Regions from separate parts of the Viridibacillus sp. d25.2 genome, predicted to be linked through region 1. Evidence: riboswitches for the same ligand, from Rfam matches in the RefSeq annotation. Region 1 holds a riboswitch; each other region holds the start of a gene.
What was found. Region 1 has a riboswitch for cobalamin ahead of ACZLO7_RS12910 ((2Fe-2S) ferredoxin domain-containing protein). Riboswitches for the same ligand answer to the same signal wherever they lie in the genome.
Positions count from the first base shown of each region.

Region 2: linked by a shared signal. The riboswitch ahead of ACZLO7_RS20165 (ABC transporter substrate-binding protein) and the one ahead of ACZLO7_RS12910 ((2Fe-2S) ferredoxin domain-containing protein) in region 1 are both predicted to bind cobalamin.
Region 3: linked by a shared signal. The riboswitch ahead of ACZLO7_RS14620 (Ig-like domain-containing protein) and the one ahead of ACZLO7_RS12910 ((2Fe-2S) ferredoxin domain-containing protein) in region 1 are both predicted to bind cobalamin.

Region 1 is NZ_CM196652.1:2,586,100-2,588,373, reverse strand. Features, by position in the region: cobalamin riboswitch at 163-346, opposite strand; cobalamin riboswitch at 573-769, shown strand; gene ACZLO7_RS12910 ((2Fe-2S) ferredoxin domain-containing protein) at 970-1,335, shown strand; gene cobJ (precorrin-3B C(17)-methyltransferase) at 1,364-2,274, shown strand, end outside.
Region 2 is NZ_CM196652.1:4,115,448-4,117,721, forward strand. Features, by position in the region: gene ACZLO7_RS20160 (FecCD family ABC transporter permease) at 1-436, opposite strand, end outside; gene ACZLO7_RS20165 (ABC transporter substrate-binding protein) at 433-1,380, opposite strand; cobalamin riboswitch at 1,510-1,698, opposite strand; gene argS (arginine--tRNA ligase) at 2,022-2,274, opposite strand, start outside.
Region 3 is NZ_CM196652.1:2,968,409-2,970,682, reverse strand. Features, by position in the region: gene ACZLO7_RS14625 (DUF4083 family protein) at 444-623, opposite strand; cobalamin riboswitch at 874-1,052, shown strand; gene ACZLO7_RS14620 (Ig-like domain-containing protein) at 1,282-2,274, shown strand, end outside.

The DNA.
Region 1 (2,274 bases):
TATTAGTTAAAAAATAACACCTCCTATGAAATACCTCTCTGGATAGGGCATACAGGCATTTTGTCATTAAAAAAGCACCTCTTTCATAGAAAGAAGTGCGTGAAGGAATAGTCATCAGTAAATAAGACTTACTCACTTTCACACCCATCCTCGTAGGTTGAAACATTTCCTCACTTCATGGCAGGTCTCCTGGCTTAGAATCATCATTTTACTACTACCTTCCCATCATTAGACAGTGACATAACGTAGCAAAACTCCTCAACACAGTGGCGGGACCGCGCCGGATTAATACCGACTTCCCTTTTAAGTTAAACGCTAATTTAACACCATGAAGTTTATTGAATTATTAGATTTCAGAATATAGTGTATCATGAGAATTTTCTTTCTACTAGATTTTTTTTTGAAAAACTAAAATGAGGTAGAAACAAAGCAGAAGCTGTTTTTAACAACAATATTTTGTTGGAAATGATTATTTAATATTATGTCAAGATATTAATTTTTAAAAATCTATTTGAATCTAACAAAATTTAGTATATGATAAATACAGATTTAGAATTTACTGAATAATACAATTGAATAGCAAATTTAAAAGTGCCAACATGTATAGAACATAGAGTATGTTGGATAATAGGGAAATCGGTTAGAATCCGATGCAGCCCCCGCTACTGTAACGCTGATGAAATGATAATACTCACTGGTTAAATACTGGGAAGAGATCAAAGTAAAGTGACGCGTAAGCCAGGAAACCTGCTTTTATAATTATGAACGATACTTTTCGGAGGGAAAGGTGAAGGCTACAGCAGATGACGCTTATTTATTATTTTGTGTTGTCTGAATAATCTAGTTTTTAAACCTTGATTCCTTGAATTAAGGTTTTTTTATTTGTCAAAATAGTTAACTAGCTGCCAATTTACCCTATTTCCATAGTTTTTTCATAAAAAAAGATGAACATCATTTGGGAGGATCACTATGACAACTTGGAATTTAGAAAGTATGAAAAGCCATTTGCTTATTTGTAACGGTAGTAGCTGTTTAAAAAAGGGCGGTGAAGAAGTTACACTGGCAGTAAGAGAAGAGATCGCTAGACTTGGAATTGATGAACAAATACATACAACTCGAACTCGCTGTAATGGTCGTTGTAAAGATGCTTGTGTCGTTATTGCATATCCACAAGGTACTTGGTATAAAGCAGAATCTCCTGAAATTGGTCGTCAAATTGTACGTGACTGTATCGACCAGCAAGTTGCACCACATGTCGTCTATCAAACGATTAATGGCAATATGACGAAAAACCCGACATCAGGAGCGATTAAAGGGATTTCGAAAAGTAAATAGATAGATGTTATGAAAGGGAGATGTTTCAATGTCACAACTTGGCAAACTTTATGTAGTTGGTTTTGGTCCAGGGGATTTTAAACATATTACAACAAGGGCAGTTGAAGCACTGCAAGAAAGTGATTTCATTATCGGTTATAAAACGTACGTAGAACTCATTCAAGATTTAATTGATAGTAATACCGCTGTCATCAGTACGGGTATGACTGAAGAAGTATCACGAGCGCAAGAAGCTGTAAGACAAGCTGAAAATGGCAAAAAAGTTGCAGTCATTTCAAGTGGAGACTCTGGTGTTTATGGAATGGCTGGTCTAGTTTATGAAGTGCTAATAGAAAAAGGATGGACAGAGGCAACAGGTGTTGAAATTGAAGTTATTCCTGGTATTTCTGCAATAAATTCATGTGCCTCTTTACTAGGCGCACCAGTTATGCATGATTCATGTACGATCAGTTTAAGTGACCACTTAACACCTTGGGACTTAATTGCAAAACGAGTGGAAGCTGCGGCAATGGCGGATTTTGTAATTGCTCTTTATAATCCACGTAGTGGTCGCCGTACACGCCAAATTGTTGAAACTCAGCGTATTTTACTACAATATCGTTCACCAGAGACACCTGTAGGGTTAGTTAAAAGCGCCTATCGTGATCGCCAAAACATCATCATTACGAATTTAAAAGATATGTTGAATCATGATATTGGTATGTTAACGACAGTTGTCATCGGTAATTCATCAACATTTTTGTATGACAATAAAATGATTACACCCCGTGGTTATCAAAGGAAGTACACATTGAATGCTGAAAAACAACCATTAAAACCACATCAACGATTGAAAGAAGAAGCTGAGCCTTGGGCAATGGACCAAGAAACTGGAATTCAGCGCAGTCAAAATATTGATAGCGTACCTGCTTTAGTAAGAGCTCAGCAACTGTCAGTTGT
Region 2 (2,274 bases), 1.5 Mb from region 1:
ATGTTTCCATCTTCAACGTACGATCGACTAAACGTGCAAAAGCCATTACACCCATCATCGCCAATAAGGCCCCTAGCATGCTGAAGGCTGGTAATGTATATATACCTAAAATAGGGGTCGAAATGCCGAAAAAGAGCGTCACCACAGCACCTACTGAGGCACCGGATGACACTCCTAACGTATACGGATCGGCGAGAGGATTCTTCAGCAATCCTTGGAAAGCAGCACCCGCAATTGCCAGTGAGGCTCCTACTAAACCTGCAAGCACAACACGCGGCATGCGTATTTTCCATAATATATTCGTCGCTGTTGGATCCGCTGCCGTATTCCATAACGTACTAATTGGTACTTTAACAGAACCAATTGATACACCTAGCCAAATGCTAACAATTAAAATCACAAAGGCTATGGTGTATCCTATAATGGTTTTCTTCACTCAAAAGCCTCTGGATATACTGCTTTTGCAATGCCCTCTAAGCCTTCAGCAAGACGAGGACCAGTTCGGCTTGTTAAGTTCACATCAACTTGAACAACTGCATCATTTTTTACAGCTGTAATACTATCGAAGCCTTGACGTTTTTTCACCTTTTCAACAATACCTTTTACATAGTTATAATTCACAATAATTGTATCTGGATTACGTTTTACAATTTCTTCAGGACTAATTTTTGGCCAACCTGTTAGATCTGCTGTAACGTTTTTAATATTAGCTAAGTCAAACATTTCTTGCATAAATGTATCTTTACCAACAGTGTAAATATCAGGTTCATCTTGTATTTCGACAAATGCTGTTTTTTGTTTTACGTCTTTTACTTTTGCTTGTACTTCTTTTACTTTTGCTTTCATATCATCAGTAATCTTCTTAGCCTCATCCGCTTTACCAGTAATGTGGCCTATTTGTTCAATTGTTTTATACGTTTCTTCAAAATTCACAGCGTTTTTTACAACAAAAACTTTCAATCCAGCATCACGTAATTGTTGGAGATCTGCTTCTGAAAGTGTTTCGTGTGCGAAAACAACGTCTGGATTTAAGCTAATAATTTTCTCAGCATCAAATTTCACACCGCCAATTTTTTCTTTTTTCGTTGCAGCTTCTGGGTAATCATCATTATCAGATACAGCTGTAATTTCCTTATCTAAACCTAATGCGAAAAGAATTTCTGTATTACTTGGTACCAAAGTAATAATGCTCTTTGGTGCTTCTGTAAATTTCACATCATTACCAAGTGCATCTGTCTCTGTTAATGGGTACCCTGCTACCTGTTGCTCTGTCGCTGACTCACTATTTTCCTTTTTCTTCGTATCTTCCGTTTGGCCACAGCCTACTAATACGCCTAGTGCTAAAAAGAACACTAAACAAAATTGCCATATTTTCTTCATTTGCATTTCCTCCTTGTTCATAAAAAAAATCTCTCGTTTTACGACGAGAGATACGATGACAGTGAATATATACATAGCAGTACTCATACTGCACTTTTACTGACACCATTTCTATCCGCGTAGTTCTAATTGGTAGTCTCCATGTTGGTAGGTCTCCTGGCTCGTGATTACAGCTTACCGCGCCTTCCCAAAGCCTATGCTTCAGTGGCAAATTACGACTTGCTCACACTTACAGTGGCGGGACCGCGTCGGATTTCCACCGACTTCCCTTTTCTCTTCACATAATCTAAGTAAAGAACCAACATGTATCACAATATACAATTTTTTTTATTACATCGTGTTCAATTATACAGAAAATTAAATACTTGTCCAAGTTGTTTCAAATAGGATTGGTGGAATTAGGAGAACTCCCTACTTGAAGTTGACTATTATTTTTGTTTTTTATTATTTATTTTAAAAGTAAAAGTGAATTGAATGATTTCAGCTATTTTATCCTTAATTTGAGCAATTTCATTTTTGCCTTAATCCTTTATTTAAATAAAAAGACTATTCCTCACAGAAATAGTAAGGAATAGTCTAATTTGAAAGCGTCAATTAACCCCCTACAGCATTTGCTGCATAAGAAGATAAATGGGCTTCAATTACATTTTTTCAGGTGCCGATACGCCAATTAGTTTTAGTGCATTTGCGATTGTTGTACGTACTGCTGTGATTAGAGCTAAACGAGCTTCTGAGCGCTCTTTGTTGTCAGCATCTAATACTTTTTCAGCATTGTAGAAGCTGTGGAAAGTTGCAGCTAGTTCTTGAATGTAGTTAGTAATACGGTGTGGTGTACGATTCTTTGCAGCATCCGCAACAACTTGTGGGAAGTCCCCTACTTTTTTCAAGACATCA
Region 3 (2,274 bases), 380 kb from region 1:
AAATATTTTTGATATACTATTCCGGTGTTGAAAAATGCGAAAAATCCACCAATAACCAAAATTGTATTGCCCCAATCTAATTCACCTTTATAATTTTTAAAAATTATAAAAATTAAGATTCCAAACATTATTGATAGAAAAATAGAAAATAATAGATTCGTTTTTATTGAATTAAAAATTGTACTCACACCTTTCAGTAAACTAATAATAAAAAAATGTTAACAAACTTTATGTAAAAATTAGTCGGTTTTTTGTTATTAAGTTTACCGGAAATTAGGCGTAAGTGAAAAGCTTTCTGCATTTTTTGAAATTCCTGTAGAGGTCTTATGGCAAAATGGTCGCCTGTTATTATCGAAGTAGAATTAAATTTATCTTAAAATCAAAATAAAACGAGCTAAGTTTGATATAAGGACAGCAGCTCGTTTTTTGATAATGAATAACAATTACTTAGATTGCTTCTCCAATAACATAATAATCTTATCCAATTTTTCATTTAGTTCTGTGTATTCATTCTTTGGGGTTGGAGTTGTATTAATAATGATCCTTCTCACAAACAGCATGAAAGAAATCGTACCTAATAATATTAAAGCTAAGCAAATAAATAAAAGTACTGAACTGTCCATCTAATCTCTCCTTTATTTATAAATTTGTATTTTTAAAAAATAGATATATTCACTAATAATAGCATGTATTTGAATATACTGTTATTTGTTGAGTGATAGAATCACATATATATACTATTTTTTGACACAGAAAAATGCATTTTAATATTTTAAAATGTAGATATTTGATGTATGGTGAAATAAATGTCAAATATTAATCAAAATTAGATAGATTAATTTTAAATATTATGATAAGTTTGTATTAAGTGAATATTTTATGCCAGAATTAGATGTAATTACATACATAAAAGGGAATTCGGTGAAGTACCGAAGCTGTATCCGCAACTGTAAATGCTGATGAAATAAGGGAATACCACTGTTTTAAACGGGAAGGGCCTTAAAGTAAACTGATGCAAAAGCCAGGAGACCTATCTAATTCAAAGTGTATATCTACTCTTCGGAATAAAGTGAGATTACGGCAAAACAATCTATATTGGACAATTCTATTGTTTTATATTTCTTTGTATTTATGCTATTTCTCTATGGAGAAATAGCTTTTTTTTTTGTTAAGAACTTATAAATTACATGAATTAAACATAAGTGAAAGTTATTTAGTTTATTAGCATAAAAAAGCCGATTTCCGAATGCTACAAAACCTAATAAAATTGGAGGGATTCAAATGTTAAAACGTTCATTAAGTAGGATGCTAGCTTTTGTAATGCTATTATCATTACTAACACCGTTTGCAGCTCAAGCTGAAAATAATACGGTAGTAAACAATGAAGTAAATGTAACTCAAACAACATCGTCACAAGCAATCAAAGAAAAACTAGTAAACTCACTAGAGAAAGCAAAGCAATATTATATCACTAACAAACAAACTATTAGTTCTAGAGTAATTGGCTCACATAGTGGCTACTGGTCATTATCTGCTATGTATGCATTAGGAATGGATATTAAAAATTACAAATGGGCAGAGGGCTCAGAAGTTACAAGTGATAAATCATATTGGATGAAAACAAAAGCAACTGCTTCAAGTACATCTAATGAAGATGCAGGTACAATTATCGGTGCCTATATTCTAGGGTTGGATCCAACAAACCTAGGGCAACGTAATATTGTTGAGGATTTACAAAACAAACAAAAAGTAGATGGTAGCTTCTTTACAGCCTATGGTGAATCTTGGGCATCTATTGCACTAGGATTAGCAAAAGGAACTTATGACAAAGAGAAACATCTATCAGTTATTTTAAAGAAACAAAATGCTTCAGGTTTATTTTCTGGATTCGGTTCATCCGATGATCTTGATGTAACAGGGTGGAATATAACTGCTTTAACGCTTATTAATGATATAGAAGATAAGAATTTAACAGTTGAAGAAGCAATTACTAAAGCGGTAAATGGTCTCCATGCAAAATATCAAAAAGAAGGTTTTGTTAATAATGCGAACTCAATGGCTAGTATTATTATGGGACTTGCTACAGCTGGTGAAGATTTAACAACTGATAAATGGAGCTATGAAAAAGACGGTAAAAAAGTTAATATTCTAGAGCAAATGATTGATCAGTATCAACTATCAGATGGTTCATTTAAGTGGATGGCAAATGATACAAAATCGAATTTGATGGCGACTGAACAGGTTATCATCGCTCTAGCCGATGCTCTAAATGGC